DNA from 2 places in the Pueribacillus sp. YX66 genome. Region 1 is predicted to be linked to the other one. Evidence: riboswitches for the same ligand, from Rfam matches in the RefSeq annotation. Region 1 holds a riboswitch; the other holds the start of a gene.
The links. A riboswitch is a leader RNA that binds a small molecule or an ion and turns the genes downstream of it on or off. The one in region 1 is predicted to bind FMN.

Region 1 (19,108 bases):
AAATAAACTTGATGAAGCGATCGATGAACTGCTAAGTGGACTCGTCATCATTTTTGTTGAGAATGAAACAGATTGCTTTATTATTGATGTTCGAAAATATCCAGGCAGACAACCCGAAGAGCCAGATACTGAAAAAGTCATCCGCGGTGCACGTGATGGGTTTACTGAAAATATTATTGAAAATACTGCGTTAATCCGAAGAAGACTTCGCGATGAAAAATTGCGAAATGAGATTATTCAAGTCGGAGAGCGCTCAAAAACAGATGTCTGTATTAGTTATTTAGATGATGTTGCCGATCCGGGTCTTATTAAATTAATTAAAAAAGAATTGAGTAACATTGTAACTGATGGAATCCCTATGGCTGATCGAGCCGTAGAAGAATATATTATGAAACAAGGTTGGAATCCGTTTCCACTCGTTCGTTACACTGAGCGACCGGATGTTGCAGCTGTCCATTTACTTGAAGGTCATGTTCTCATTATCGTAGATACATCCCCAAGTATCATTATTTTACCTACAACCTATTTTCATCATTTACAGCACGCTGAAGAATATCGAGAAACTCCAACAGTTGGAGCTTATTTACGCTGGGTTCGCGTGGGAGGAATTTTAGCCTCTATTTTGTTATTGCCTTTATGGTACTTATACATTATTGAGCCTGATTTAGTTCCGAAAACGATAGACTTTATTGGTCCTAATGAAGATTCAAATATTCCGATCATTTTGCAACTGCTGATTGCTGAACTTGGAATTGACCTTTTAAGAATGGCTTCGATTCATACACCGACACCATTAGCGACGGCAATGGGCTTAATCGCTGCTGTTTTAATCGGTGAAATTGCAATCGAAGTCGGTTTGTTTGTACATGAAGTCATTTTATACGTAGCCGTTGTCGCCATTGGGAACTATGCGACTCCAAGCTACGAATTAAGCGTTGCTAATAAATTAGTGCGTGTACTATTGTTATTGCTCGTTTTAGCATTTAAATTACCTGGTTTAATGATTGGAATTACAATTGTCATTTTATATTTAGTTCATGTGAAAAATTTAAATACTCCTTATTTATGGCCGTTTATTCCATTTCATCCGAAAGCGTTTCTTCATGTGTTAGTCCGCACAGCCCAACCGTTTTCATCGTTTCGCCCAAGTATTGTCAATCCACAAAATCAGAAAAAGAAATAAAACGCCGAATGCAATATAACTATTCGGCGTCACATAAAATAAAAAATATTTAGATTTTTTTAACAATTATATTGACTTTGTTAGGTAAAAAATGTAATCTAATTATAGAATAAACATCATAAGACCGTTCACTTCCCCAATTTAATAGTTAGTTTAAAGTGAAAAAAAGAAAATTTACATTGGAGGAATGAAAATGCGGCATTATGTTTCAACGAGTGAACAAGGAATTAATCGTAACTCTATGCCGTTTCGATTATTCGAAAAGGCAAAAAGACTAGGAACGTGGGATCCGAGAGATATTGACTTCAGCCAAGACAAAGAAGATTGGGAATCGTTAACTGAACTTCAACGTGATCAAACACTTCAACTCATTGCTTTTTTTTATAGTGCTGAAGAAGCGGTGACCCATGACATTTTACCGCTTATTTACGCCATTTCAAAAACGGGTCACCTTGAAGAAGAAATGTTTTTAACAACCTTTGTCTTTGAGGAAGCGAAACACGTCGACTTTTTTAACTTACTATTAAGTCATATCGGTGTTAAAAAAGATCTAAATTCTTATCACACTCCCATATATCGAAAGTTATTCGATGAAATTTTGCCTGAAACGATGGAGCGTTTAATCGACGATCAATCTCCAAAGGCTATTGCAGATGCATGTATCGTTTATAATATGTTTGCAGAAGGGGTATTGGCAGAAACAGGATATTGGGCATTTTATGAGAGTTTGAAGAAGATTAATAAAATGCCAGGATTGCTCGAAGGCATTTCTAACATTAAGCGTGATGAATCAAGACATATTGGGTTTGGAACATATTTATTACAACGTATAATTTCTGAAGATTCGGATATGCTTGATTATATTTTAAATAAACTTCAAAGCCTAATGCCAATCGCGATTGAAATGAACAATACGTTGCGACCTGATGATGTGAGCGCATTTGGAATTAAAAAAGAAGATGGTGCTGCATATATGATGCGTCAACTCAATGCAAGACTTGAAGTTTTAAAAAGAGCGAAAGGAAAAACAATCGAAGAAATTTACAATACAGAAGTCTTATTTGAGTAAACTAAAACTAACGTAAAAGATTACAGACCGAATTTGAATTCGGTCTTTTTTTATGTTAAATTTAACTGATGAATGTTTTGTAATGCACGATGTAGATTATTAGGAGAGTAGACAATGAAATTACATGGTACGAGTCATATAGATAGCAAGGGGCACTTAAATATTGGTGGGGTCAATACTGTTGATTTAGTTAAGCGGTTTGGAACACCGTTATTTGTATATGATGTAGCACTCATTCGTCAAAAAACGAATGAATTAAAAAAAGCCTTTAATGATCTAGATGTAAAGTATGAAATTGCATATGCAAGTAAAGCTTTTTCTTGCATAGCAATTGTACAACTGATGCATGAAGAAGGATTAAGTTTGGATGTTGTTTCCGGAGGAGAACTTTACACTGCACTTGCTGCCGGTTTCCCGGCGGAACGCATTCATTTTAACGGAAATAACAAAAGTTTAGCTGAAATTGAAATGGCTGTCGAAGCAAAAATTGGCTGTTTTGTTGTCGATAACTTTTATGAATTAAGCCTTATTGAACGAGTTGCGAAAAAATATAACACAATTGTGTCTGTATTAATTCGGACAACTCCTGGAATAGAAGCGGAAACGCATGATTATATTTTAACAGGTCAAGAAGACTCAAAGTTTGGATTTGATCTGAAAAGCGGGCAAGCTGAACGAGCAATTAAACAAATACAACATCATCCACACTTTAATTTATTAGGTTTGCATAGCCATATCGGATCGCAAATTTTTGAAACGACAGGATTTGTTTTAGCTGCAAAAACATTATATTCCTATATTGAAAAGTGGCATAAGAAGTTTGGTTTTGTACCTAAAGTTTTAAATTTAGGCGGTGGGTTTGGTATTCGGTATACGAAAGAAGATAAACCGATCCCATTAAAAAATTACGTTCATGACATCGTGCATACTGTTCGGGAAGAGTCTAAACGTTTGCAAACAGATATGCCTGAAATTTGGATTGAACCAGGCCGTTCACTAGTCGGAGATGCTGGAACAACTTTGTATACTGTAGGCTCAGAAAAAGAAATTCCATCGATTCGACATTACATTGCCGTTGACGGTGGAATGACGGACAATTTGCGTCCTGCGCTCTATGAGGCAAAATACGAAGCGATACTTGCTAATCGAGCGAGTGAGACTCAAAATGGTATATATTCCATCGCTGGAAAATGCTGTGAATCTGGTGATATGCTCATATGGGATATCCCTTTGCCTAAACCAAGCGAGGAAGATATATTAGCTGTTTTTAGTACAGGGGCATACGGATATGCAATGAGTAACAATTATAATCGCATTCCCCGACCAGCTGTCGTTTTCGTAGAAAATGGAGAAGCACAGCTTGTCATTAAAAGAGAGTCCTATGAAGATCTTCTTTCTCAAGATTTACCGTTTAAAAGTGTGTTAACAAATTCTTAATATAATATGGGTGGAGGAAACGATAATGAAAAAAGGTAAAATTACATTTGAAAACGGAGAGGAAATAATCATTGAACTTTTTCCTAATGAAGCACCAAATACAGTAGCAAACTTTGAAAAACTGGCGAATTCAGGCTTTTATAATGGAGTAACATTTCATCGTGTAATTCCAGGATTCGTAGCTCAAGGAGGAGATCCGACAGGGACTGGCGCGGGTGGTCCAGGCTACACGATCAAATGTGAGACAGAAGGAAATCCTCATAAGCACGTAGCAGGCTCATTGTCAATGGCTCATGCTGGAAAAGATACAGGCGGAAGTCAATTTTTTATCGTTCATGAACCACAGCCTCATTTAGACGGGGTTCATACGGTGTTTGGGCAAGTCATTGACGGAATGGATATAGTCCTTCGGATTCAGCAAGGAGATGTCATGAAAGAAGTTACTGTATGGGACGAAGATTAAATTAATGAAGCAAACATTTAACCGAAAGCCTTTCAAAATAGGTTTTCGGTTATTTTTTGTTATATTCTCCATTGTAATGGTTACTCTACTGTTATAAGCACCACGGACAAATGGAGGAAATGATGTCTACATATATACTGCCTGTCATCATAGGGATTTTTTTTGGAACAATTTCAAGATTTATTTTGCTACGCACTGACTTTCGCCAATATCCAACTTACCCACAAGGTCGAATTATTCATCTTTCTTTTGGCTTTATAGCCGCTTTTATCGGGGCCGTTTTTGTCCCTTCTATTTTGGAACCAGATTGGACGGCAGTAACTTTTTTAGGTTTAGCGGCGACCCAATTCCGTGAAGTTCGTAATATGGAACGTGAAACTTTACAAAAAGTCGATGATTTTGAACTAGTTAGAAGAGGATCGCCTTTTATTGAAGGGATGGCTCAAGCATTTGAAAGCAGAAATTATCTTGTGATGTTTACATCGCTCGTTAGCACTTTATTAGCTGTTTATCATACATTACTAGGTATCGCTGCTGGATTTATTATGCTCATCATCGTTAAAAGAAATATGTCTGGAAAAGTATTAAAAGCAATCGCAAGTATACAAGAAGGTGAAATTCGTTTCGACGGTCCAAATTTATATGTAAGCGATATTCACATAAAAAACGTTGGGTTAGAAGAAAGTAAGCAGCTTATATTAGAACGAGCTGTCGGTGTGATCGTAATCCCCAAAAATGAAAATAGCGCAGTTACAATATCTAATCTTGGACAGCGGCAAGCGATGCTCCATCAAGTAGCGAACGTGTTAGGCGCGTATTTAGATGAGGGTGAACCCGACATCATCCCGTTGTCAAAAAGAAAAATGGAAGATGGAAGACTCGGTTTATTTCTTATGCCGGAGGAACGTGATTTTAAACAGATTAAAACGGTGTTAGAACAAGTTCCTGTCTTGGACAGTGCAATTCGTTTGCCGAATGAAGCAAATAAAGGAAAATAAGGAGATCATCTTTAATGAGTCAAAACAATGCGAAGATTATTGCCATAGTGACGACGAAAGCCGAAAACGTTAAAGGCGGAGGTATGCCTATTTTTATAAGACAAACTAAAGAAGAACTGCAAGATACAAGCAAAAATTTGGAAAAAATCCTCGATGCGGCAGCTCATGAGCTTGATGAATCAACAATGTTGATTGTCGCGCGCTAATTGTTGCATTTTTTAAAACTTATTGGTGTTTGGCTTATTCTTAATTATAAAAATATAGTAAAGGAGCTTAGGTGACTAAGCTCCTTTACCTGTGAATTACAAATTTTTTTATTCGATGGCTTTTCTGCGTCTTAAGAATAAGACTCCGCCAGCTGTTGCAAGTAATGAACCGATAAGAATCAGAGTAGGCAGGCTTGTCGCTGTTTTTGGCAGTTTTCCGCCTTGTGCAGATTTGCCTTTGCCGTCTTTGTCACTGCCAGTTGATGTTTTTATCGTACCTTTTCCGCCGCCATCATCACCAGAACCGCTACTTCCGACAGATCCAGCATCACCTTTCGGTCCTTTTGGACCTTGTGGTCCAGCAGGTCCTTGCAAGTTCGCGATTTTTTTCCAGCCATCAGCGGTTTTTTCATACACATCACCCGTTTTCGTGTCGAGATATAAGTCTCCGATGTCACCTGCATCCGCTTTTGGTGCGCCTGAACCAGTAAGAATCGCAGAACCTTGTTTACCGTCATCCCCTTTTAAGTTGCCAGTTTTTGTCCATGTGTTCGGATCACGCTTGTACACATCGCCAGTTGTCAGATCGAGGTATGAATCACCGTTGAATCCAAGTTCATCACTTGGCGGTCCTTCTCCTGTATACCAATTGCCAAATGGCTCAACAACGTTTACGGTACGTTCAACAGTTGAAACATTTCCAACACTGTCGCTGTCGCTTACGGTATACGTTACGGTATATGTTCCGATAGTATTTGTATCGACGTCACCTGAAATTTTGATATTATCAGACACATCCCCGTCAAAGTTATCGTTAGCTGTTGCGCCGGGTTCGTTGTAAGGATCGCCCTGCTTAACGGTTATTGGGTTGTCACCGTTTAAGGTGATGACAGGGGCTTCACTATCGATTGGGATGCTTGTAATTATATTAGCCTCATCCTCTTTAGGTGTACAAACTAAACCTAAAGGGACAGGATTATCAGTATTTGCAAACATAACAACATTCATTCTAATTTCGCTTAACTTTAATATAACTTCACCTTCTTCACCTGAAGAAAATGAACCAATAGTTGTGCCAACTTCATCTGGTATAGAGATCGTGAGAAATTCCTCGGACGTAGGAACATCTATTTGATGATCAGAAAACACTCTTTGATTACCTTCATTATTTTCGGATTCTATAGTTAAATTAATTGAGTCAATTGCTGTACCTGGTGCAAATCTAAAATTCTCTAAAGGTAATGTCAATGTAGCAAGAGCATTCTCTAACTGAAATTCTTTACTTGGTCCGATTATATTGGGAACAGTGGCCTTAAAAGTCATTGGGTTATCCCAAGGTAATATTTGAGACCCACCACCAGGTACCTGCATTCCACATTCACCTTGAATTGAAATTTCAGCATTGTTTGAAGTATTAGATGCGTTAACGAAACTTACACCTAAAACAAAAAGTGTGACAAATGGAACAATAAACATTATAAATACTGTATTCTTTAATAATTTCATTATAACTTCCTTCTCCCCCTAGTTATTGGATTAACTGATGAAAATACTACACACGTACCACGTGAGGTACGTGTGTAGTATTGATAAGTTAGAAATATTGATCAGGAAGACTAATTAATCTTTTTAATCTTCAACTATCGGAACTGTTGTTAAAACTGTATCTTCTCCTACTAACGGGCTACATGATGCATTAATAGGAATTATTCCACCTAAAAAGCTCTCTGGGTGAACTGTTGTATCAATGTCTCCGGCAGTGATAGTTAAATTTCCACTTTGTCCAGCTGTGAATGGTCCAGCATCAATTCCTACATTGCCTGGAACAGTAAACGTCATTGAACCAGAACTTGGAACAGTCGTTTTAGGAATTTGAATTGGAGTTGATGCGACATTGATAGTAGAAGCTTCGTTTTGAGAACTGATATTAAATTTCGTTACTTCCCCAGTAATAGAGTCAGCATAATAAGGAAACCCTCGTAAAACATTTACAGCAGGATTTTCTGGTAATGTTACAGTGGCAGTTGAATTTAGAAACATTACTTGTCCACCAGGCTCTACTGAGTCAGGTACAGTTGCTTTAATCGTTACTGGCATTTGAAAATCTACTACAGAGTCACACCAATATTGAATAGTCTTTTCTTCCTCATGGTATCCGTCCTCTGCTGCACTTGCACCAGTGACGCTCCCCATTAAAAACATTGGGATAGCTAGCGTCATAAATCCAACTTTACGTAATAATGCCTTCATCAAAATCACTCCTTATTTTTTAATAATTTCCAGAGACTTGAGAAACGCGACGACGATTTCACCTCCTAGTCCTCCTAGTAGCCAATTCTCTAGATCAGAACATTCAGATTCTTTTAGGTTGCTCTGTATTCTAGTGATGGATAAAGCTTTTGGATTTGATTTCAATCTTGGAGGATAGATGTAGTCTTTTATTGGATGTTCTGAATCTTAAAAATAGTGTAATAGGTTTTCTATATATTTCCAACCCTACAAATGTATGTTTTTAACAAAGAATGTAAAATTTGTACGTGTTTATACCCCCTTCATTTGTCGGTTTTTAAGAAAATTCATTCCAAATACTAAGAAACTACTATCAGTGATTGAAAGTATTTCTGATTGAGGTGATATTGGCAAGTCACTATTACTTAGAGATAATGATGGATACGAAATAAATATAAAAGTTCAAAAAGCATCTTGTGTTCTTTTTGCGTACTAAATGCGTACGAAAATTACAAAAATCATGATAAATTAATAGTAGAAGACAAACATATGAATATCTGGAAAACCCGCCTATTCATGTTGTAAGGATCGGGCATTTATATAAAATATTTATGAGCGCATTTTTCAATTGGCTGAATGGAGAACAAGTAGCTTAACTCCTTGCTTTATTTTTTTGTTAAGTATAAAATACGATCAATAAGAAAATAATTTTAGAGGAAACTAAAGTAAATAGCATATTTTATAATCGTTCCTTCGGGGTCGGGTGAAATTCCCTACCGGCGGTAATGAGACGCATGTCTCTCAGCCCGTGACCCGCGCCTGCGCGGTGGATCTGGTGAAATTCCGGAGCCGACAGTGAAAGTCTGGATGGGAGAAGGAATACTACATATAGGCGAATTGTGCCCTTTTTTAAAGGGTTATTTCCTAATGTAAAAACCCCGAACGAATGGTCGAGGGTTTTTTTGTTGTTCAAAAGGGGGTACAGATTTGAAGGAAATTGACTATATGCAACTTGCGATTCAGTTAGCAAAAACAACTAAAGGACAGACATCACCGAATCCTGCTGTTGGAGCGGTCGTTGTAAAAAACGGAGAAGTAGCAGGGTTAGGCTCTCACCTCAAAGCAGGTGAGCCTCATGCTGAAGTATATGCTTTGAACATGGCTGGCTCAAAAGCGGAAGGAGCAACTTTGTACGTCACGCTAGAGCCGTGTAGTCATTATGGAAAAACCCCCCCATGTGCTGAATTAATCATAAATTCCGGAGTGAAACGTGTCATTATCGCGATGAAAGATCCGAATCCGAATGTTGCTGGAAAAGGAGTTGAAATGCTCGAAAAAGCAGGCATCGATGTCAACGTTGGAATATGTCAAGAAGAAGCGAAAAAGATAAATGATGATTTTCAACATTATGTTGTTTCAAAAACTCCTTTCGTCACATTAAAAACGGCGATGACGATCGACGGCAAAATTGCAACATCGACTGGAGAAAGCAAATGGATTACAGGGGAAAAGGCCCGCGCAGACGTACATCGCTATCGTCACGAACATGATGCGATTTTAGTTGGTATTGGTACTGTTCTTAAAGATAACCCTAAGCTGACAACGAGACTTCCAGAGGGTGGGAAAAATCCGATTCGAATTATATTAGATCGGCAATTAAAAACACCGTTAGATTCATTTGTTGTTACGGACAAATCAGCTCCAACGTGGATTGTAATTGATAAAAATGTTGAAATTGAACGGAAAGGTCGTTACAACTTCCCGCACGTGAAATTAATTGAAATGAGCGATCCGCATCAGCTTTCCAAATTAATGTTGAAATTAGGGCAACTTGGAATAACGTCACTTTTCGTAGAAGGTGGTGCACATATCAATAATAGCTTTCTAACTGCCAAGATCGTAAATCAATTCATTTTTTATATCGCTCCAACAGTCATTGGGGGAAGTGACGCCCCGACTAGTTTCGAAGGAATGGGGATCAAGCATTTGAAAGATGCAATGAAATTAAATATCGAGTCCGTCGAACAAATTGGAAACGATTTGAAAATAATTGCAAAGCGAAAAAATATGTAAGGAGATGCATGAATGTTTACAGGCATAATTGAAGAAGTCGGAACGATTGCAAACATCAAACAAAGTTCAAACTCGAGCGTACTAAACATTGCCGCAAAAAAAATTTTATCTGACGTTGCGTTAGGCGATAGTATATCCGTCAATGGAATCTGTTTAACGGTCACTTCATTTTCTTCTACTTGTTTTACTGTTGACGTTATGCCTGAAACAGTAAAAAGTACGAGTCTACGTTCTTTAAAAATAGGTTCTTCCGTCAATCTCGAAAGAGCGGTTGCAGCGAATGGACGATTTGGAGGTCATTTCGTTACTGGACACGTCGATGGTATTGGGAAAATAATCGCGAAACGACCGGTCGAAAATGCAGTATACTATGACATTTCGGCCCCAAAAGAGTTACTAAACTATATCATTTTAAAAGGATCCATTGCTATCGATGGGACAAGTCTCACTGTTTTTGGTGTATCTGAACAAAGCTTTACGATTTCATTAATCCCACACACGCTTTCTGAAACGATATTAGGCGTAAAAGAAGTCGGTGATGTCGTCAATATCGAATGTGACATGCTTGGAAAATATGTTGAACGTTTCATAGGACAACAAGAAAATGAAAACAAAAGTCAATTAACGAAAGCCATTTTAGACGAAAATGGATTCACATAAGGAGTGTGACAACAATGTTCGATTCAATCGAGGAAGCCATTACAGATTTGCAAAATGGAAAGATTGTTATCGTCGTCGATGACGAAGAAAGAGAAAACGAAGGTGATTTTATTGCACTTGCAGAAAAAGTTACTCCTGATACAGTGAATTTTATGATTAAATATGGACGCGGACTCGTCTGCACACCGATTACAGAAGATTTAGCTGAAAAGCTCGACCTGATGCCAATGGTTGAGCATAATACAGACCCTCACGGGACAGCGTTTACGATTAGCATTGATCATAAATTGACAACAACAGGGATTTCTGCTCATGAAAGAGCAATGACGATCAAAGAAATGCTTAACCCAAACGCGAAAGCATCTGATTTTAAACGCCCAGGACATATTTTTCCTTTAGTTGCAAAAAACGGAGGTGTTTTGCGGCGAGCAGGTCATACAGAAGCTGCAGTCGATTTAGCTCGATTAGCTGGGGCTAAACCTGCTGGTGTGATTTGTGAGATTATAAAAGAAGACGGGACGATGGCAAGGGTTGACGATTTAAGAGTCATCGCAGATGAATTTGATTTAAAGTTTATTACGATCAAAGATTTAATTCAGTATCGCAGTCACAATGAAAAGCTCGTTAAAAAAGAAATTGAAATTAAATTACCGACAGAATTTGGTGAATTTAAAGCCATTGGGTATTCGAATGCGCTTGATAATAAAGAACACCTCGCACTAGTAAAAGGCGATATTACACGTGATGAACCAATCTTAGTGCGTGTCCACTCTGAATGTTTAACAGGTGATGTGTTTGGCTCGAATCGATGTGATTGTGGTCCTCAGCTGCATGCTGCTTTGCATCAAATTGAAGAGGCTGGTACAGGTGTACTCCTATACATGCGCCAAGAAGGACGCGGGATTGGTTTAATGAATAAATTGAGAGCCTATAAATTGCAGGAAGAAGGCTATGACACAGTGGAAGCCAATGAGCAACTTGGCTTTGCTCCTGATTTACGAGATTACGGAATCGGGGCACAAATTCTTAAAGATCTCGGTGTGACAAAAATGAGACTCCTCACGAATAACCCGCGAAAGATTGCAGGATTAACCGGATACGGCTTAGAAGTCGTTGAGCGAGTTCCGATTCAAATGCCGATGAAATCCGAAAATAAAAGATATTTAGAAACGAAACATAGTAAGCTTGGGCATTTACTGCAAATCGATTAAACTGTAAGAGGATGTTCAAAAAAGTCCAGAAAATCCACTGCGTCTGATTATGCCCCTTTTTGAACACGTACTGTAAAGGAGACGATGAAAATGCAAAAAACATACGAAGGAAATTTAGTCGGAACAAATTTAAAAATTGGTATTGTTGTCGGACGTTTTAATGATTTTATTACGAACAAGTTGCTCGATGGTGCTGAGGATGCATTGCGCCGACACGGTGTGTATGAAGAGAATATCGAAGTAGCTTGGGTTCCAGGTGCTTTTGAAATTCCGTTAGTTGCAAAAAAAATGGCGCATTCCAACAAGTATGATGCTGTCATTACGCTTGGAACCGTCATTCGTGGCTCTACTCCCCATTTTGACTACGTATGCAATGAAGTTGCGAAAGGCGTTTCCCACGCTTCATTATCAAGTGATATTCCTGTTATTTTTGGGGTTTTGACGACAGATACAATTGAACAAGCAGTTGAACGTGCGGGCACGAAAGCTGGAAATAAAGGCTGGGACGCTGGTATTTCTGCAATCGAAATGGCGAATTTAATGAAGGACTTTTCTGAATAACGTCGCAAGTTTACCCTTGATCGTGTATACTATGAATGGTAAAAGCACAAGCGCAAAGAGATGCCGACTTGCACAGGATGTGCTGACTTCTGCGTTGTGCACACGACGTGCACGCTTTTAGCAGAAGATCATTAGATTCTTTCGGTACATGAGCAAGGTTTTTTTAACATCCACTTAAAGAGGGATCAGTATGCTTATACGTTACAAACGTGCCTTTGAAAAAATTGCGATGGGATTAATGTCATTTATGCCCCAAGAAAAAGATTTGAAAAAGTTACAAGAAACGATCAAACTTTATGAATCGAATGACGATTGGCAACTTTATTTATGGAAACAGGATGACGATATTGTTGGAATAATCGGGGTTTCTGTTGAAGATGATGAAACTGCGATTTTGCAACATGTAACTGTAAACCCATCGCACCGAAATCAAGGGTTGGGTAAAACGATGCTAACAGCGTTAAACAAGTTAATTGGAGAAAAATTTGAAATTTTACCGAACAAACATACACGAACATTTTATGAAAAATGCTTTGCAGATGATGAAGAAGAGAAGCTGTAAATTTTATTTAATTTCAGCTTCTTTTCTTTTTTTGCTTCTCTCTTTCAGCTATCATGATACTTCGGTCTCTCAATCTATGTTTGTTTACAACATATTCATTACTTAAATCACTTTCACTTCCCCACGTACAATTCAAGCGTTCGCACTCTTCTTTACAAACCTCAATTAGCAATTCAGAAACGATAGGTAAATCAATATCCTTGAAACTTTTTCGATTGATAAGGTCGGTATATCGTATTTTTAAAAGTGTATGAAGCCGTTCATAATGTAGAGCTAACGATTCAATCGCTGCTTTTTCACGTTGTAAATTTTCGATTGCTTTTTTAATGAGCGTTGTCGCTCCCTTGAAATTTCCTCTTCGATGATGATATAAAGAAACAGCAATTTGGATTAAACCAACCCAATACTTTTTCCTCTCTTCTTTTCTGTCTTTCTTCCACTGTTCTTCGAGTACTTCATGACATTCAAAATAATCTCTTAACCCATGAAAATAAACTAAATAATCAATGTATGCTTTCGGATATTCCATACTTCTCATTCCTCAAATCATTTTTATTGTATTGTACCATCAATGCGTTGTCGGAATGAAATGACGTGTTTTCGCTCAAACTAACGACAAGTAGATCGTAAAGGGGTTTTAAACATTGTCATACATTCTTTCAATAGGTACGAAAACACCTCCTTATTATTATTCTCAAGAAAAAGCAAAGGAATTTGTTCACGAACTTTTTCGTTCTAAATATAAAAAGATTGATCGACTGTTAAACGTATTTCAAAACGGTCAAATTAACGGGCGATATTTCTCCGCTCCATTAGAATGGTTTAAAGAAACGCATTCGTTTTCAGAGAAAAATGAACGGTATGTTGAACTTGCAACAACCCTCGGAATTGAAGCGATAAAAAAAACAATTGAAAACGACATGTTTTTAACACAATCGGTTCACTACGATGACATAGATGCAATCTTTTTCATATCTAGCACAGGCCTATCCACACCAAGCATAGAAGCAAAAATAATGAACAAGCTACCTTTTCATGAGCATACAAAGCGGATTCCAATCTGGGGCCTAGGCTGTGCAGGAGGAGCATCTGGAATCGCGCGTGCTAATGAGTATTGTAAAGCTTTTCCAGAAACAAATGTTTTAGTTTTATGTGTTGAGCTTTGTAGTTTAACGCTTCAAAAGGACGACATAACGAAAAGTAATATTATTGGAACTTCATTGTTTGCAGATGGTGTTGCGTGCAGCTTAGTCTGTGGTCGTGAATCAAAGCTTCTTCAGTACAGCAAAATTGAATCATTACCGATGATTATTGACAATGAATCTACGTTAATGGCTCACTCTGAAGATGTCATGGGCTGGGAAGTAAAAAATACAGGGTTGCACGTCATTTTTTCAAAAGATATTCCAACGATTATTAAAAACTGGCTAAAACCAAACGTTGAAAAATTTCTAAAACGACATCAATTAACGGTAGAAGATGTTAGCCAATTTATTGCTCATCCGGGTGGAAAAAAAGTGCTAGACGCATATGAAACAGCGTTAAACCTTTCAAGCGAACATCTCGCTCATTCAACAAAAGTTTTAAACGAATTTGGCAATATGTCTTCTGTTACTGTTTTATTTGTCATGGCTGAAATTTTAAATTTGAACATTCAGCATGGTGAATTTGGTCTATTGTTTGCACTCGGTCCAGGTTTTTCATCTGAATGTGTGCTGCTTAAATGGCACAACGTTAAGGGGGAAATATAATGTTTTTTGTGATTGTAATTACGTTTGTGATGGTGCAACGAATCGTCGAATTAATCGTAGCGAAGAGAAATGAACGGTGGGCCCGACAAAATGGTGCGATCGAGTATGGGGCGAATCATTACAAATATATCGTTAGTTTACATACGTTATTTTTTATATCGCTAATCATTGAATATACGTTACATCCAACGCTAATTAATGGATGGTATTTTTTCTTTACGTTGTTTATATTGGCACAAGGGCTGCGAATTTGGAGCTTATTCTCGCTCGGAAAATATTGGAATACGAAAATTTTAATCATTCCCCATTCGGCTAAAGTATCTAAGGGACCTTATCGTTTTATGAAACATCCAAATTATATTGTCGTCGCAATTGAACTATTTACATTGCCAATGATATTTGGAGCATATGTGACTGCCATACTGTTTTCGTTATTAAACTTCATCCTTATTTATTTCGTCCGAATTCCTAACGAAGAAGTTGCTTTACAATCATTGCAAGTGTCATCAAGACAAAAATAGAAATTTAGACATGCTCATAACATGAACCGTCTCGCATAAACATAGTTAACAAAAAGGCTTGTTTAAAGGCGGGATGTTATGAAATTAACCGATATATCCGTTGCTTTACTAATCAGTTTACTATTATTTCTTTTTTTTCCAACACTGACCGATGCAAATGATATTGACGTTTCAGCAAAAAGTGCAATCTTAATCGAACAAGATTCAGGGCGAATTATATATGAAAAAGATGCAAACACAAAAAGCAGAATTGCGAGTATCACAAAGATTATGACCGCAATCATTGCGATTGAATCAGGGAAATTAAACGAAAAAGTTAAAATTCATGAACATTTCACTAATATCGAGGGGTCAAGTATCTATCTCGAAGAAGGTGAACTCATTACACTTGAAGATTTAGTTTATGGATTAATGCTCCGTTCTGGTAATGATGCTGCTATTGCTATAGCAAATTACGTCGGTGGAAGTGTTGATGGTTTCGTTTATTTGATGAATGAAAAAGCAGAAGAATTAGGAATGTCCAATACGATGTTCGCAAACCCTCATGGTTTAGACGATAGTGAGCACCATTATTCGACAGCGTATGATATGGCAATACTAACGAAATATGCGATGAACAATGAAACGTTCAATAAAATATTTGGAGCAAAAAACTATAAATCATATACATTCAATGAGGAAGAAAAAGTACGTTATTGGAAAAATAAAAACAAGCTATTAACAGGGTTATATGAATATTCTACTGGCGGGAAAACAGGGTATACAAAAAGAGCAAAACGGACTCTCGTGTCAAGTGCACACAAAAATAATATGACGTTAATTGCTGTCACATTAAATGCGCCTAATGACTGGAATGACCATATTCATATGTTTGAGTACGCATTTCAAAATTATGAGAAGGTAAAACTAATCAATCCCGGTAAATATAAACAAATTAAGGACCGTTTTTATAAAAACAAACTAACGATAAAACATCCTGTATACTATCCTCTCACACTAGAAGAACAGGAACATTTGAGCTCTTCATTGTACTTATATAAACCACCTAAAGAGGATGAGTGGGCAGAAAACGGCGTACCGGAGCCTGTCGGGCGGATAAACATCATGCTTGATGAGGAAGAAATTGCTTCCGTACCACTTTTTTTTGATGGAAACCCAATAAACAATCATAATGATGGCCTTTTAAATAAAATAAAAAGCTTATTCTTTTTTGTTTCAAAGGTTGATCCATATGATTAATATCATATGGATGCTCTTGTTCATCATTGGGTTTCTTTATGCCGCTTTTAATGGAACAATGGAAGAGGTCAACAAAGCCATTTTTGACGGTGGAAAAGAAGCTGTAGCCGTTTCAATTGGACTCATTAGTGTACTCGTATTTTGGCTCGGCATTATGAGAATAGGAGAAGAGGCTGGTTTACTAAAGAAATTAGCAATTTTATTTCAACCATTGGCAAAAAGATTATTTCCAGATGTTCCAAATCAACACCCCGCTATGGGTTATATTGTTTCCAATATGGCGGCAAATATATTTGGACTCGGAAATGCTGCAACGCCAATGGGAATAAAAGCAATGGAACAATTAAAACGATTAAATGGTGGTAAAGAGTCAGCTAGTCGCTCAATGATTACATTTCTCGCACTCAACACTTCAAGTTTAACACTCATTCCAACTACAGTTATTGCAATTCGGATGCAATATGATTCGCAATCACCGACAGAGATTGTAGGTACTACCATTGCTGCAACACTTTTATCAACGACTGCAGCAATTTTAATCGATCGATATTTCTACTATCGACGAAAAAGGAGGGGCAAAGAGTGATTGCGTTAATTTCAATTTGGCTCATTCCTTTATTTATCGTGTTTATTTTAATGTATGGCACATATAAAAAAATTCCTACCTATGAAACCTTTGTGGACGGTGGAAAAGAAGGCTTAAAAATTGCGATTCAGCTCATTCCATTTCTCGTAGGGATGTTAGTCGCTATCAGTGTGTTTCGAGCTTCAGGAGCAATGGATGCGATTATTCAATTCATTCAGCCCGTCCTCTCAATATTTGGTGTCCCTGCTGATATCATGCCGCTAGCACTTATGCGTCCAATATCGGGTACAGGCGCACTTGCAATCACAACTGATTTAATCGCGACTCATGGACCTGATTCATTTATTGGTCGACTTGCATCAACGATGCAAGGAAGTACTGATACGACGTTGTATATATTAACTGTATACTTCGGATCAGTAGGTATTAAAAAAATGGGAGATGCGTTAAAAGTCGGTTTATTAGCAGATGCCGTCGGAATAATCGCTTCAATTATCATCGTTTCACTCGTATTTTCGATTTAACAACTTGAGGAATAAAAAAGACAAGCGTATGATGTTAACTGAGGTGAAATAGATGGAGCGTCTTCAAAAAATCATTGCACAAGCAGGGATAACTTCAAGAAGAAAAGCAGAAGATTTAATTCGTAAAGGAAAAGTAAAAGTAAATGGAAAAGTTATAACCGAATTAGGTACAAAAGTAAGCATAAAAGATGCAATAGATGTCAACGGCATTCGTGTTGAACGAGAAGAACCTGTTTATTTTTTACTATATAAACCTAAATCCGTCATCTCAAGTGTAAAAGATGACAGAGGTAGAAAAGTAGTCACTGATTTTATACCAACAGAAAAACGAATTTTCCCAATTGGCCGACTCGACTATGATACATCGGGTGTTCTTTTGTTAACGAACGATGGAAACTTTGCCCACCAGCTTATGCATCCGAAATTTGAAATTGAAAAAACATACATCGCAAAAGTTAAAGGAATCATTGAAAATGAAGCAATAAATCGATTAAAAAAAGGAATACATTTAGAAGATGGAAAAACAACACCAGCAAAAGTAAGGATCATTTCACAAAATCGTAAAAATCAAACTTCAATTGTTGAATTGAAAATTCATGAAGGTAAAAATCGACAAGTAAAGCGAATGCTAGAAGCTGTTGGATATCCAATTTTGAAATTAAAACGGGAGCAGTTTGCATTTTTGGATTGTGATGGAATGACCCCTGGTGAATACCGTGAATTAAGCCCTAAAGAAGTAAAGCAGTTAATTGCTCTCGCAATGAAAAAAACGAGATAAAATCCTTTTCGTACATTAGGATTTTATCTTTTTCTTTTATATATCACGAAGTGATGAAATTCGTGCAGCTTCTTGTAAAATTTTGTTGATTTTATGTTACATTTCTTTATATTTTTACTCAAATAAGCTATATTTAAACTAAGAGTGAATAAATATTCAGGAGGAAATTCCATTGGAAAAAGAAGCGAAATTGTTAGTCGTCGATGATGAAGAAAGAATTCGCAGGCTACTAAAAATGTATTTGGAACGTGAAAATTACGAAATTGTAGAAGCTGAAGATGGAGAAGAAGCACTTGAGAAAGCGTTAAGTGAAGATTTCGATCTAATTTTATTAGATTTAATGCTACCTGGTATAGATGGAATCGAAGTTTGTCAACAGCTTCGTGAAAAAAAAGCAACTCCTGTCATTATGTTGACAGCAAAAGGTGAAGAAACAAATCGCGTACAAGGGTTTGAAGTTGGTGCAGATGACTATATCGTTAAACCGTTCAGCCCAAGAGAAGTCGTTTTAAGAGTAAAAGCATTATTAAGACGAGCCTCGACTACAAAATTTTTACAAACGGATACGATGATGAAAAATGTTCTCGTTTTCCCACATTTAACAATTGATCACGATGCTCACCGCGTGACGACAGATAATCAAGAAATTAATCTCACCCCTAAAGAGTATGAGTTGCTTTACTATTTAGCAAAGTCACCTGACAAAGTTTTTACACGTGAGGAATTATTAAAAGACGTATGGAATTACGAATTTTTCGGTGATTTGCGAACAGTGGATACCCATATAAAAAGATTGAGAGAAAAATTAACAAGTGTGTCACCTGATGCTGCAAAAATGATCGCAACGGTGTGGGGTGTCGGCTACAAATTTGAGGTAATTAACGACTAATGTTTTGGAATAGCGTCGTTTTTAAGCTTTGGTATACGATTATCTTATTTTTTTCTGTCGTATTATTTATCCTCACGATTTTATTATTAGAGTTTTTTCAAACATTCCATTTAAATAGCGCTGAGGAGCAATTGACGAAATTAGCGGATAAAGTAGCCGTCGTAATGG
Region 2 (13,885 bases), on a different contig from region 1:
CGAATGCACAGAAACCTTTCACAGAACTCGCTTGGGAAGATTACGAAGGGCAATTAAACGGAACAATTAAAGCGGCTTTTCACGTCATTCAAAGCGTTTTACCACAATTCATCGAACGTAAAAGTGGCTCGATTATTAACATCGGAACGAACCTTTTCCAAAATCCAGTCGTTCCTTATCATGAATATACGACTGCGAAAGCTGGTTTAATTGGCTTTACACGTAACATCGCGGCAGAACTTGGGCAACATGGCATCAATGCGAATGTCGTTTCAGGTGGTCTGTTAAAAACGACGGATGCAAGCGCCGTGACAACACCAGAAGTTTTTGATTTAATCGCACAATCAACTCCATTGAAAAAAGTTACTACCCCTCAAGACGTGGCGAACATGGTCGCTTTCTTAGCTTCGGAAGCAGCGAATGGAATTACAGGACAAAACATTACTGTTGATGGTGGTTTAACAATGAACTAATGGCAAGGGAACGCTAGAAAGATTATTTTGAGGTGTTACTTAAATGACAAAAGCAAAACAGATGCATATCGGTGTCTTACTTTATGGTTGCGGTCACCATCAGGCCGCTTGGATGATGCCAGATTCAAGTGTTGAACGTCTTGGGGATATTGCATATTATCAGTCGTTGGCGCAAATCGCGGAAAGAGGTTACTTTGATGCGGTCTTTTTTGCTGATAATCAATCGTTTCAAGGGATTAATTCGAATGCGATGCCGGCGTTTTGGTATGATCCGCTTATTAATTTAACGGCGATTTCGCAAGTGACAAAGCATGTCGGCCTTGTCTCCACGATTTCAAGCACATTTTCAAACCCATTTACAGCTGCACGCCAACTACTCAGTATCGATCACATTACAAACGGGCGCGTCGGTTGGAACCTCGTGACATCAATGACGGATATCGAAGCAATGAATCATAGTTTGGATAAGCTACCACCTCACGCTGAACGTTACAAAAAAGCAGCGGAATTTGCTGAACTCATGAATAAATTGTTTCTATCATGGGATCGCGCTGATTTTATCCACGATCGCAAAACAGGCAAACTGATAAATCCTGAAAACATTCAACCGTTTCATCACGAGGGAGATTATTTTAAAGTGCGTGGACCGTCGACGACACCAAAAAGTCCGCAAGGGCGACCTGTCTGCATGCAGGCAGGTGCTTCGCAATATGGGATCGCTTTAGCTGCAAAGTACGCTGATGCTGTCTATTCAGTCTCATGGAATATCAAACAAGCGCAAGCATACCGACAGAAGTTAGACGATCAACTGGAGCAAAGTGACGTACATAAACGTCAAATTAAAGTCTTTCCCGGCTTAGTTACATATGTCGGTCGGACACGTGAAGAGGCTCTTGCAAAAAAACAAGCACTTGATGCAAAACTACCGCTTGAAACAGCGTTAGAACAGTTAAGCATTTTTGTGCAGCAAGACTGTTCGAAATGGGCGATCGATGAAAAAGTACCACCATTGCCACCAGTAGAAGAGTTCACGGGCCCGATCGGACGGTATGAAACAATATTGGAAATCATTCGTGACACAGACCCAACAGTAAGAGAACTCCTTGGTTACTTAAGTGCAGGTGGCGGTCATTTAACATTGATTGGTACGGCTGAAGAAATTGTCGATCAGATGGAAGTTTGGTTTGAAGCGGGTGTGGCTGACGGCTTTAACTTAATGCCACCGACATTACCTGGTAGTTTAGAAGATTTTGTTGAATTCGTCATTCCTGAAATGCAAAAAAGAGGACTTTTCAGAAAAGGCTACGAAACAAGTACGTTTCGTGGTCATTTAGGGTTAGAATAAAGGTAAAAGTGAATAGTGGAGGGAGAAGCGCAACTGGGGGCGCTGGGAGTTCAATTCATGGGTGAACATGAGCTTCCCAGCGAGACCCTATTTTTATGCGAAGCTTCCCGAAAAAGAATGTTACAAATGATGAAAGGAGCCTTATTACTTTGTATGCAAAATGTATTATATTCCACGAATTCGGTCGTCCCCTGGACGTTTTAACTTTTGAGTTGAAAAAGGTTGAACAACCAAAAGAACATGAAGTGATCGTCCGTATGGTTTGCTCACTAAAATTACACATATAAATGTACGTTTTATGAATGGACAAAGTCCAAATAATTGTGTTAAAAAGAATAGGCCATCTGATTGCCTTTACGGTACATGTTTTTAACCATAAAAACTTTACTAGGAGGCAGCTCAAGATGACCCAGCTACATGTTTACATTGAAAACAAAAGAAATACAAAGCCTAATTGACAAGTCTGTCAAATATGTATTTCTAAAAGCATCATATCGCTGTTTTTAATCAGCTAGTGGATGAACAGCGAACATTGTACATTCAAGCGAATGAATATGAACGATCCAATAAACGTACAAGCACGCGTAATGGCTATTACACAAGACGGAGAAAAGGTTAACACAAACTCTATAACGTTTTTCCTTCCCTTTTTACAAAATATACATTATAATTTAAATTAAACAATAAGAATATTAACAACGATTCATCTTCGGGGCGTGGTGAAATTCCCGACCGGCGGTATTGAAGTCAAATGTACTTCTTAGCCCGCGAGCCTTTTAGTGCATGATTTGGTGAGAATCCAAAGCCGACAGTACAGTCTGGATGGGAGAAGATGGAGGTAGCCTTGTGTTCACTTTTTTAATGATGGACACGTTTTAAGTATGCCGATCATTTCTCCCTCAAAGAATCTTCTTTGGGGGTTTTTTATTGTATAGCTAAGCATACGACAGCAAGGTCTGCCTTTCTTCTAAGAATCGGAAAGTGCAATTTGCTCATTCGCAAATGTACACAAATCCGGCTTCTGTATTCCTAAGAAAAACGCGATCGCGTTTTTCTTGGTAAGGGATGAATCTTTAAGGAGAGAGGATTATGAAAAAGTATAATCTTAAGTCTTTTGTAACAATTGGAATGTTGAGTGGTTTGGCGTTCGTACTCATGTTGATTAAGTTTCCGATTCCACCATTTCCGCCGTATTTAACGGTTGATTTTAGTGACATTCCTGCTTTAATCGCAGCGCTTATGTTTGGTCCAGTTGCAGCGATTCTCGTAGAATTATTTAAAAATATTATTGATTATATTGTTATCGGAAGTGAAGCAGGAATTCCGATTGGAAATATTGCCAACTTCCTAGCGGGAATCACGTTTGTTTTACCATCGTATTACGTGTATAAGCGTTTAAAGGCGAAAAAAGGCTTAATCGTTTCATTCATCGTTGGAACGTTGTTTATGGCCGTGTTTATGAGTTTATTAAATTACTTTGCTGTTTTACCTGCCTATATTGCTTTGCTCGGATGGGATCCGATGTCAGCGAGCGCGCTCCGCCAACTCGTTGTCACTGCTGTCTTGCCGTTTAACATTCTAAAAGGAATGATTATCGCGATTATCTTTATGATTATATACAGTCGTATGGGTAAATGGTTCACAGAAAACACGTTGAAAAGTGCATAAAAGAAGAGGGAAGAGGATAAACAATCCTTTTCCTTTTTTTATTTTATTGGCTAAATCGGTATAATAAAAGGAGATCACTCGTGAAATTAAAGTTGGGAGCTCAGGTGAAAAAGATTTATGGATTACTATTTTTCGTTATGCTCGTATGGGGATTAAATGTTTCAGCGTTAAAAGTACTTGTAACAACTGTTGACCCTGTCTTTTTAACGGCGTTGCGTATTTTTACTGCGGGGCTCGCTGTACTCATCATGACGCGCTTGTTAAGCATTTTTCGTTTGCCAACGAAACGTGAACTCGTGACGATTGGTTTTATTGCGATTTTTAATGTTATTTTGCACCATATATTTCTTGCACTTGGACTAGCGAATACATCTGGTGTCAATGCGGGGATTATATTAGGAGCGAATCCGCTCGTCGTGTTAATGCTTTCGATTTTGCTATTGAAAACAGCATTTTCGCGTCTAAAAATTGTTGGTTTTATTCTTGGTTTTCTAGGAATGATGATTACCTCGCTTGCAGGAACAGATGCCTTATCCGTCTTTTCCATCGGTGATGCGATGATTTTAATTTCGATGCTTGCGCAGGCGTATAGCTTTATTTTAATTAGCAAACTTAATCCGACATTTGATCCAAGATTGCTTACAGGTTATATGCTCGTATTCGGTTCGCTCATTATTTTTATCGTGAGCTTTTTTCAAAATGCAAAGTTCACGCAAGTGACGGCACTATTTTCATGGAAGCTCGGTCTTCTTTTTATGTTCAGTGCACTCATTTGTACAGCGGCTGGACATATGATTTATAATTTTGCAATTAAACAAGTCGGCCCAGCAGAAACAGCTGTTTTCGTTAATTTGAACACGTTATTTGCTTTAACAGGAGCAGCCTTTTTTCTTGGAGAACCGATCGTTCTTTGTCATGTCATTGGCTTCTTGTTCATTTTATGCGGCGTGTTTTTTGGTTCGGGCGCCTTTGAGTCTATGCGAAAACCACAATCTAAAGCGTCGTAGAGTAGAGTCAAAAGCTCGATTGAAAATATATGGCATGTGATTTGCAATCGCACTTGATAAATCCTACGAAGTAAAGCAGAGGCGAAAATGGTGTGAAAATTTTTCAATATAGAAAGCTTGGCTTTGGGTCTCCACAAGTACGAGTTATTTAGCAGGGACGCAGTAATCATTGTTGTGGTAAGGCTTTATAGCCTATAAAGCTTGTCACTCAATGTAAAGCCTCAGTTCATCTCCTCTCAAAAAGGGGGGAAAACAGTTTTTATCCGTAAGTTCACACGGGGCGTAGCAAAAGGAGGAAGAAAATGAAATTTATAGTGATTGGCGGTGGCATTGGTGGTCCAGCAGCCGCCTTAATGTTAGATAAAAAAGGCTTTTCTGTTTCTCTCTATGAAAGTGCGGCATCATTAAAACCTCTCGGAACTGGCATTGGTGTTGGCTCAAACGCATTGCAAGCATTGTACGAAGCGGACGTTGGGAAGACCGTTGAAAAATTCGGGAATCGTCTCGATCGTTTAGATTTTTATGATGAGCGTGGACAGTTTCTTAACGAAATGGACTTAAAGGAAATGAGCAAAAAACATCAAGTGAATAATCTTACGATTCATCGTGCAGAGCTTCATGAATCGCTCGTTAATGCTCTGCGACCGGAACTAATTCATTTGAATAAGACGTGTGTGGACATGATTGATGATGGTAAAAAGGTTGTCGTACATTTTGAAGATGGATCGTCTGATGAAGGTGATTATGTCATTGCGGCTGACGGAATCCATTCGAACATTCGTCAAAAACTTGTACCTGGTTCAGCTCCACGTTATTCCGGGTATACATGCTGGCGAGGTGTCGTGCCTGGAAAGCATCCGAATGGTGAGCATACGACGACAGAAATCTGGGGTAAAGGGTTGCGCTTTGGGCTCGCTACATTAAAAGGTAACCGTTTATACTGGTTTGCATGTGTGAATGCGAAACGAAAAGATCCTACATATCAACATTATAAAGTTGAAGATGTCGCACGCCTTTTTTCCGCATTTCCGCCATATGTTTCGGAATTCATTCGTAAAGCGGAGGATAGTGAGCTACTTCATCATGATATTGAAGATATTCGCCCACTTTCAAAATTTGTATACGGGCGGATTATTTTAATGGGTGATGCAGCTCATGCGACGACACCGAACATGGGGCAAGGTGCAGGGCAAGCGATTGAGGACGCGATTGTGCTCGCCAATTGTTTTTCATCTCTTGATGAAGAAGCTGCTTTGAAACGGTATGAACAGAAACGTATAGAACGAACGAAAAAAATAATTACGATGTCTCGACTAATTGGTTTCGGTGTGCAACTTGGAAATCCTTTTGCGATTCGCGCTAGAAATGCACTTTTTAAGCGCGTTCCTTCGTCACTTTTACAAAAAAACTTCGAATTTTTACTCGATGTCGATTTTTAAGAGGTGAGTCGTATGAAACTAGGTTTAATCGGTTGTGGTACGCTCGGGACATTTTTACTTAAAAAATAAATATAGAAAATGCATTAGACTCCATTGAATTTATTTCAATTTTTGATGAACGTGAAAAATCGGTAGCGACGTAAATTTGAGAAGGTGTACGATGTGAATGCGTTTCGAGATATTGATGAATTTCTGCAATCTGGTATTGATGTCGTTGTCGAATGTGCTAATCGTGAAGTTGTTTTACAATATGCTCCGCGAATGATCACAAAAAAAAATTTACTTATCTTTAGTATCGGTGCGTTCGTTGATCCTAATTTTTATAGCGAATTACAACAAATGGCTTCGGAAAATATGCGGAAATTAATTTTGCCTTCGGGGGCGATCGGTGGACTCGATGTTATAAAAGCGGCAAAGCTATCTGGTGGTCTGGAAGAGGTAACGATTACGACGAGGAAACCCGCGTCATCATTAACAGAAGTTGAAATGACCGAAAAAACAGTGATTTTTAATGGACGAGCGACAGATGCGATTCATAAGTTTCCAAAAAATGTTAACGTCGCAATCATTTTGTCATTGGTGGGCTTAGGGACTGACGAGACGAAAGTACAAGTAATCGCAGATCCATCGATTGATAAAAATAAGCATACGATTTACGTTCGTGGTGACTTCGGAGCATGTACGGTCGAAATTGAAAATTTGGCGATGCCTAGCAATCCGAAGACGAGCTATTTAACTGGACTGAGTATACTCGCTTCAATAAAAGCACTAGTAGATCCTATCGTTATCGGATAAAGAGTGTTCTTTAACAAACAAGTTTTCGTACATGAAATGTTTGATGAAACCCAATGCTTAGAAGGCGTTTTCACGATTCCTATTTATCGTTTAGATTACATCTAAACAGAAAAAGTGAAGATGTTTGAGGCTAGTACGTTCTGTTCGATACGTAATGGTTAGGTCGTTGACATAAACTCAGGTAAATAAGTAAGGAGGAATAGGCGAAAATAATGAAGCCTAAACATAATATACGAAGGAGAATAACGATGAAACATTTATTTATAAAAGGAAAAGTTTCCGGGAAACGAACGTTGTTACTGCTTCATGGCACAGGGGAAAATGAGCGAGATATGCATGCTCCCACTAGCAGAAGTCATCGATAACGATGCTTCGATATTAAGCGTTCGCGGCAACGTATTAGAAAATGGTATACCACGCTTCTTCGAAAGGCTAGCAGAAGGGGTTTTTGATGAAGAAGATTCGATTTACCGAACGAATTTCTTGATGAAGCGGTAAAAACGTATGGATTTGCTCGCGAAAATTTGATTGCGATCGGTTACCCCAATGGCGCGAACATCTTAGCAAGTTTGTTATTTCATAATGAAGATGCGTTAGAAGGAGCCATTCTTCATCATCCAATGGTGGCACGAAAAGGAATCAAACTGTCTAACTTAGCCGAAAAAGAAAATTTTCATTGGCGCAGGAAAAATGATCCTATTTGTTCTCTTGAGGAATCAAGAGAACTCTAAGCGTTATTTGAAGCAGCGGATGCAAATGTCAGACTTTATTGGGTACGTATGGGTCACCAATTAACGATGAACGAAGTACAAGATGCGGCTGTGGTATCAGCGTCAAAACTTTGGATAAATCAATGTTTTTTAGAACAGTTTCAGTTGTTCGTACACTTTAATATTTGCTTTTTTCCTTCTGCTTGTTTGTGCCGATGCTAGTTCAGTCGTCGTGACACCGAGCAAGCGAACAGATTGATCTTCTAAGTTAAATTCATGTAGCAATTTTTCAGCATAGTGAAAGATTGTCGTTTTGTCATTCGTATAATTGTCGAGTGTCATTCGACGAGTTCGCTGAGAAAAATCAGCAAACTTTACTTTCACGACGATGCATTTTCCGACGAGTTGTTGAGCTTGTAACCTTTCGCTAACGTTTTCTGATAAACGTTCGATGATGGGCAGCATGTCATGAATGTTACTTATATTTTCTCGCAACGTCGTTTCTTTTCCGAGAGATTTCCGTTTTCGGTTCGGATTGACACGCCGTTCGTCGACCCCGCGAACATTTTGGTAAAGAGTTCGTCCTCGTTCTTGAAATTCTCTAATAAGTGTCTCCTCACTTAATTGGCGCAAATCTTTTCCGTTTTTTACACCTAATTGAAGAAATTTCTCCTCTGTCACTTTTCCAACGCCGAAGAAATCACCGATTGGAATGTTGTCGATAAACGCATCTGCATTTTCAGGCGTAACGACTGTTAGGCCGTTCGGTTTTTGATAGCCAGAAGCAACCTTTGCTAAAAATTTATTGTATGAAACACCAGCGGATGCGGTTAACTTCGTTTCAGCAAAAATTCGTTTTTTAATTTGTTTTGCGATGAGTGTTGCTGAGTTTATGCCCACTTTATTTTCTGTCACGTCCAAATATGCTTCATCGAGGGCAAGGGGCTCGACAAGATCGGTAAACGATAGAAAAATTTGCATAATTTGTTTTGAAACTGCACGATATTTTTCCATGTTTGTTTTAATAAAAATGGCGTGCGGGCATTTTCGTTTTGCAATCGATGACGGCATGGCGGAATGAATGCCGTATTTGCGAGCTTCATAGGAACACGTTGCGACGACACCTCGGGAATTCGGAAGCCCACCGACGATGACAGGTTTCCCTTTTAATTTTGGATCGTCCCTTTGCTCGACAGCAGCGAAAAACGCATCCATATCAACGTGAATAATTTTGCGTGTCGCTTGCATTTTTGTCACTCTCCATTACTTAATAACGTGTCGACCGCCTGTCATAGCGTTCGATGTTTTCCCCGTACCAGTGTGAATGACTGGGACTAGTTTTACTTTATTCGTTTTATTGTTTGCAGTGCCAATGGTAAATCTTCATATATCATTTTTTGTACGATTTCTAACTTAGCACGATGTTGGGGTTGTAATAGTTCTTCAGAAGGTTCTCCAGCAGTTACATGAGCATACGTTTTTCCTTCAAACGCGCTAATGTACCACATTTCATCATCCCTATCTTGCTTTACAATCATACCGTTCAACACGATAAGACTAAACACATTTTGTTTAATCGATTTATCTGGTGTATAGAAAAAGTCGATCGTATAATCAACACGAGGGTTTCCGCTCGACCAGTTGCCAATTTCAGCCGTCATGAAATCCTCCGAGTCATGAGGTACGTCAAACGTGAAACCGATTTGTTCATTTATATATCGACCATTGTGAATGAGACCCGCAATCATTTCACTGCCATTTTGCATCTCATATCGAAAAGTCTAAAATAATAGGTAGGATTAAAAAAGATTATGATTTAAAATTCCTTTGTTTCCGAGATAGTTTGGTGCAAAATTGCAAGAACAAAAAGAGATCCGAATTTGCCCCCTTCTGCATGCTTAGTATTAGGCAATACATTAGTGAATGGAGAGCGGTACAGCATAACGTTGCGACAAACGATAAAAAACCCGATCATTTGTATGATTGCATTCGTGTCAAATATGAACAAAATGAAATAAAAAAACAGCATGAATGCTGTTTTTATCGCTTATGCAGAAAGTGACTGAATGAAATCTTCAATCTCTTGTTTTGTTTTTCGCTCTTTGCTTACGAAGCGTCCAAGTTCTTTTCCCTCTTCAAAGCCGATAAAGCTAGGAATTCCGAAAATATCTAATTCTTTACATAGATCGATAAATTTATCTCTGTCAACGAATACAAACTCATAGTCAGAGTATTTTTCTACAACTTCAGGCATAAAAGGTTCAATGACACGGCAATCAGGGCACCAATCTGCCGAAAAAAGAAAAATATGCTTCCCATTGTTTTTTAATTGCTCAAATTGTTCCATTGACTCAAGTTTTTTCATCATTTCTACCTCCGATGTCGTTCAGTATACATAACATTGTAGAGGTGTGATGTCATATTTTCAATAAATTAAGCTTAATTTTTCGATGAGGGGTAGTAGGGATGTTCGCTTAAAATGTTTGAAAAGCTTTTCGAAAGGAAAGACTAATTTCAAATTCGAAAGGAGCGAATGTGATGAAAGGGAAAGAGCGACCACATGAAATGTTTAAAGAAAAGTACAATGGGTTAAGTTCAACACAGAAAGTCCTTTATACGAGTGAATTTAAACGAGCAGACAAGGCGGCATATCGTCAAGAACAACAGAAAAAAGAAAACGACAGCTTAAAGATGTAATGAACAACAAACCGTTTCCTAAAAAAAGGAGACGGTTTTCTTTATATGAATGACACATTATGGTAATGAAATTTTTTAGCATTTAAAAGACGTACGTTATTTTGTTGAAATGTTGTATGATTGCCGTCGACTCATAAGGGTAATTTGTAATATTTCCTGGGAAATAGATAAATGCAACGGGCATTTTGTCGTTTCATCTTATCATTATGGCAACTTTTTTCAACTCTACTTTTTAGTCATTGAAACGATGATCATTAGTAAATGGATATTTACGTTCCAACCGTTTAGACATTATTTTTGTTATACTAGTTTAATAATAAAGTACGCTTGCTTATTGAGACAGGGGGAAAAATCGTGAGCTATAGTTTTGCTTTCGAGTCAAATCATCCGTTAATCGAAAAAATAATAACGAATGTTGAAAAGGTTATTGTCGGAAAACGTGAACCGATTGAATTAAGTTTGACAGCACTTTTAGCTGAAGGGCATGTTTTGCTAGAAGATGTGCCTGGGGTCGGAAAGACGTTGCTTGTAAAGACAATAGCGAAATCGGTCAGTGCTGAGTTTAGTCGGATTCAGTTTACACCAGATTTGTTGCCTTCTGATTTAACAGGTCTTTCAATTTATAATGAAAAAGAGCAAGCTTTCATATATAAGGAAGGTCCTCTAATGGGACATATCATTTTAGCAGACGAAATTAATCGTACATCGCCGAAGACGCAGTCTGCATTACTTGAAGGGATGGAAGAAGGTAATGTAACGGTTGACGGAACGACGCATGAGTTGTACTCTCCGTTTTTTGTGATGGCAACGCAAAATCCAATTGAATATGAAGGAACGTATCCGCTCCCAGAAGCTCAACTTGACCGTTTTCTTTTAAAGCTCGACATCGGTTATCCAAGTGAAGAAGAAGAACTTGAAGTATTAAATCGCTTTGAAAAAAGTGAACCTTTCGATGAAGTTGAACCTGTCATTTCTCTGTCTGAACTTGTTCAAATGCAAAAAGAAGTGAAGGATGTGTTTGTCGAACCAGAAGTGAAACGATATATCGTCGAATTAGTGAATGAAACGAGGCACCATCCGTTTATTTCGCTCGGTGTAAGTCCGCGTGGAACATTGCTTTTGCTGAGTGCGGTGAAAAGTTATGCGTACATTCGGGGGCGTGATTACGTCATACCAGATGATGTTAAATATTTAGCTCCATTCGTTTGCTCGCATCGAATGATGATGAGTCAAGAAGCGATATTCGCAGGAAAACAGGCAGTCGATATCATTCGCGAGTTATGTGAAAAAATAGCAGTTCCTGTAAAGAGGTCAAAATTTTGATTGTGAAGCGAACGATAAAGTGGTTGTTTTCCATCGTTTTAATTGTAATGATGTATGCTTATGCCATGTTTCAAGGCGGGTTTGTCAGTTGGTTTCTTTTTTACAGTGTTGTTCCACTTATCATGTACGCTTTTGTGATCGGAATTTTTCCATTAAAAACGATTAAGTTGAAACGAATTTTCCCGGTTGAACCGAAGCAAGCGGGACAGTCGCTACAAGTGACGATCGAAATAAAAAAATCTTTTTTCCCTTTGTTTTACCTTATTATTAAAGAACAGTTTTCAGAGAAGTTAAACAGTCAACTTGCTAATAAATCAAGTGCTAAAGCGATTTTTTTTCCTCTCTTTAAGCGCAATATGACGTATACGTACACGCTCCCTTCATTGCCGCGAGGAGAACACACGTTTAGTGGGGTTATCGTTAAAACGGGGGATTTATTTGGCTTTATTCAGAAACAAGTCGAATATGATCTTGAACAAACGTTATTAGTCTATCCGCGAATTGAAACGATAAACTGGAAGTCTAGTAGTCGAGGAGTTAGCGGAAATACTTTTCTTTCAAAAAATAGGGTTCAAGATGTGTCGACTGTTGTTGGGATTCGTGACTATGTTCCCGGTGATCGGTTAACATGGATCGATTGGAAAACGACAGCGAAAAGAAATAAATTAGTGACCAAACAGTTTGAACAACGTGTAACAGAAGAGACGCTTCTATTTTTGGACGACAGTAAAGATAGCTATACGGCAACGGATCTCGATCTGTTCGAGAAAGTGGTCACTGTAACTGCATCGCTCGTTTCCGTCATTGAACGAAGCGGACATCCTTTTGTAATCGCAGGATTTTCAAAAATGAAACATGGAGTTGACGAACGGAACGGTCACCATGTTTACAAAATGTTGGCCAAAGTAGAAGCGAAGCGAGAGACATCTTTTGCTGAATTTGTAAAAAGTGTTCTTATGCACGACCAAAAAAGGGTTCGCGTCGTTTTCATATCCGCATATGTTTCTGATGAGCTCTTAAAGCTATTGAATCGATTAGCGAGTCAACACACTCATGTTGATTTCTATTATGTAATGCGTGATATGAACAACGAACTTCCCATCTTGCGACAGATACAAGCAACAGGGGCAGTCGTACATACAGTATTGAAAAAGAAAGGCGAGTGACGGAACATGAAGATTGTAAAAAGCGAGCATCTTAATCTTTATTCACTTGTCTTATTTTGTCTTGGACTTTTGTTATTTTGGGAATGGCTGCGCCCGCTTCATGAGGTTATTCCTGCTGCATCGGTATCACTTTTAATTTTGTTTTCTGCGCTCGTTTTCTTGTTTTCGTATGTTCATATTACCGCCATTATTTCCATTCCGCTCTATGTCGTTAGTATACTATTTATCATTCATTCTGCTCATTTCGAGCAATCGATTTTTGATCTGCAATGGATCGTAGTGTTTTTTTCACATATTGTTCATCTTGTCCAAGCACTTTTATCAGGACAATTTTATGAGATTAGCGATGTTGCGCGGACGTTTTTATTTTTGCTTCTTTTTTGTTTAGTCGGTTATTTAATGCGGCAATGGCTTCTGCAACGGCGAAATGTATTTCCGTTTATTTTTATGACTGTCGTGTACGTAACCGTTATCGATACGTTTACACCGTACGACGCTTCATTAGCGATCATTCGAGTTGTTGTTATCGGCTTTGTGTTAATCGGTATGCTTCAAGTCGTAAAAATTAATGAACGCGAAGGATTTTACGGACGCACGCAAATTCCTTTTTCGTGGATTGCGTTCGTGTTTATTATGATTGTATCTGCTTTAATTATCGGTATAACCGCTCCGAAATCTGAACCACAATGGGCAGATCCGGTTCCTTTTTTAAAAGGAGCAACAGGTTTTGATAATGAAGAAACAATGACAAGTCCGATAAAAAAGCTTGGCTATGGTGAAGATGACGAACAGCTTGGAGGTCCGTTTCAGCTAGACACGACTCCAGTTTTTTATGCGGACATCGAAACGGTTCATTATTGGCGTGCAGAGACGAAAGATTTTTATACTGGAAAAGGTTGGGAAGCATCGAACGGTGTTTTGCAACCATTTACAGGTGAACTGTCAACACCATTATATGAAGAAAATGTGAGACTTGATGAGAAAGAAGCAATGATTGAAATGACTCGATTTCAACAATTTTCTTTTCTTTTTTATGAAGGACAGCCGACAGATATTGTTGTGAACGGAAGCGCACTTCCGTTGTTTGAAAATACGCTTACAGGTCAAGTATCGACACAAACTGAAGTCGTTCAAAATTATTCTTTTGAATATGAGTACCCGATTTTTTCAATTGAAGAGTTGAAAAGCAGTGATCGTCACTCGTATCCGTCAAATATTGAACGATACTATTTACAGTTGCCAGATTCATTGCCGGATCGTGT

Region 2: it holds a riboswitch for FMN, as region 1 does, so the genes downstream of both, ABU914_RS12645 (ECF transporter S component) here and ribD (bifunctional diaminohydroxyphosphoribosylaminopyrimidine deaminase/5-amino-6-(5-phosphoribosylamino)uracil reductase RibD) in region 1, are expected to answer to the same signal.

The regions. Positions count from the first base shown of each region.
Region 1 covers NZ_JBEUEL010000005.1:19,712-38,819, forward strand. Annotated here, with positions in the region: gene ABU914_RS03445 (spore germination protein) at 1-1,183, shown strand, start outside; gene ABU914_RS03450 (R2-like ligand-binding oxidase) at 1,377-2,252, shown strand; gene lysA (diaminopimelate decarboxylase) at 2,367-3,689, shown strand; gene ABU914_RS03460 (peptidylprolyl isomerase) at 3,715-4,152, shown strand; gene ABU914_RS03465 (YIEGIA family protein) at 4,275-5,150, shown strand; gene ABU914_RS03470 (capping complex subunit for YIEGIA) at 5,165-5,356, shown strand; gene ABU914_RS03475 (immunoglobulin-like domain-containing protein) at 5,465-6,862, opposite strand; gene ABU914_RS03480 (DUF6801 domain-containing protein) at 6,986-7,606, opposite strand; FMN riboswitch at 8,331-8,468, shown strand; gene ribD (bifunctional diaminohydroxyphosphoribosylaminopyrimidine deaminase/5-amino-6-(5-phosphoribosylamino)uracil reductase RibD) at 8,573-9,658, shown strand; gene ribE (riboflavin synthase) at 9,671-10,318, shown strand; gene ABU914_RS03495 (bifunctional 3,4-dihydroxy-2-butanone-4-phosphate synthase/GTP cyclohydrolase II) at 10,333-11,529, shown strand; gene ribH (6,7-dimethyl-8-ribityllumazine synthase) at 11,620-12,090, shown strand; gene ABU914_RS03505 (GNAT family N-acetyltransferase) at 12,281-12,652, shown strand; gene ABU914_RS03510 (DUF309 domain-containing protein) at 12,666-13,181, opposite strand; gene ABU914_RS03515 (type III polyketide synthase) at 13,297-14,403, shown strand; gene ABU914_RS03520 (isoprenylcysteine carboxyl methyltransferase family protein) at 14,403-14,924, shown strand; gene ABU914_RS03525 (D-alanyl-D-alanine carboxypeptidase family protein) at 15,003-16,163, shown strand; gene ABU914_RS03530 (nucleoside recognition domain-containing protein) at 16,156-16,749, shown strand; gene ABU914_RS03535 (spore maturation protein) at 16,800-17,273, shown strand; gene ABU914_RS03540 (pseudouridine synthase) at 17,326-18,051, shown strand; gene ABU914_RS03545 (response regulator transcription factor) at 18,224-18,940, shown strand; gene ABU914_RS03550 (ATP-binding protein) at 18,940-19,108, shown strand, end outside.
Region 2 covers NZ_JBEUEL010000032.1:16,159-30,043, reverse strand. Annotated here, with positions in the region: gene ABU914_RS12660 (3-oxoacyl-ACP reductase) at 1-473, shown strand, start outside; gene ABU914_RS12655 (LLM class flavin-dependent oxidoreductase) at 517-1,818, shown strand; partial or broken gene ABU914_RS15520 (transposase) at 2,223-2,422, shown strand; FMN riboswitch at 2,520-2,656, shown strand; gene ABU914_RS12645 (ECF transporter S component) at 2,908-3,486, shown strand; gene ABU914_RS12640 (DMT family transporter) at 3,567-4,493, shown strand; gene ABU914_RS12635 (FAD-dependent monooxygenase) at 4,796-5,932, shown strand; gene nadX (aspartate dehydrogenase) at 6,095-6,727, shown strand; partial or broken gene ABU914_RS12625 (alpha/beta hydrolase) at 6,976-7,576, shown strand; gene dinB (DNA polymerase IV) at 7,588-8,685, opposite strand; gene ABU914_RS12615 (hypothetical protein) at 8,778-9,098, opposite strand; gene ABU914_RS12610 (thioredoxin family protein) at 9,485-9,802, opposite strand; gene ABU914_RS12605 (YfhE family protein) at 9,976-10,134, shown strand; gene ABU914_RS12600 (AAA family ATPase) at 10,489-11,457, shown strand; gene ABU914_RS12595 (DUF58 domain-containing protein) at 11,460-12,623, shown strand; gene ABU914_RS12590 (transglutaminase TgpA family protein) at 12,630-13,885, shown strand, end outside.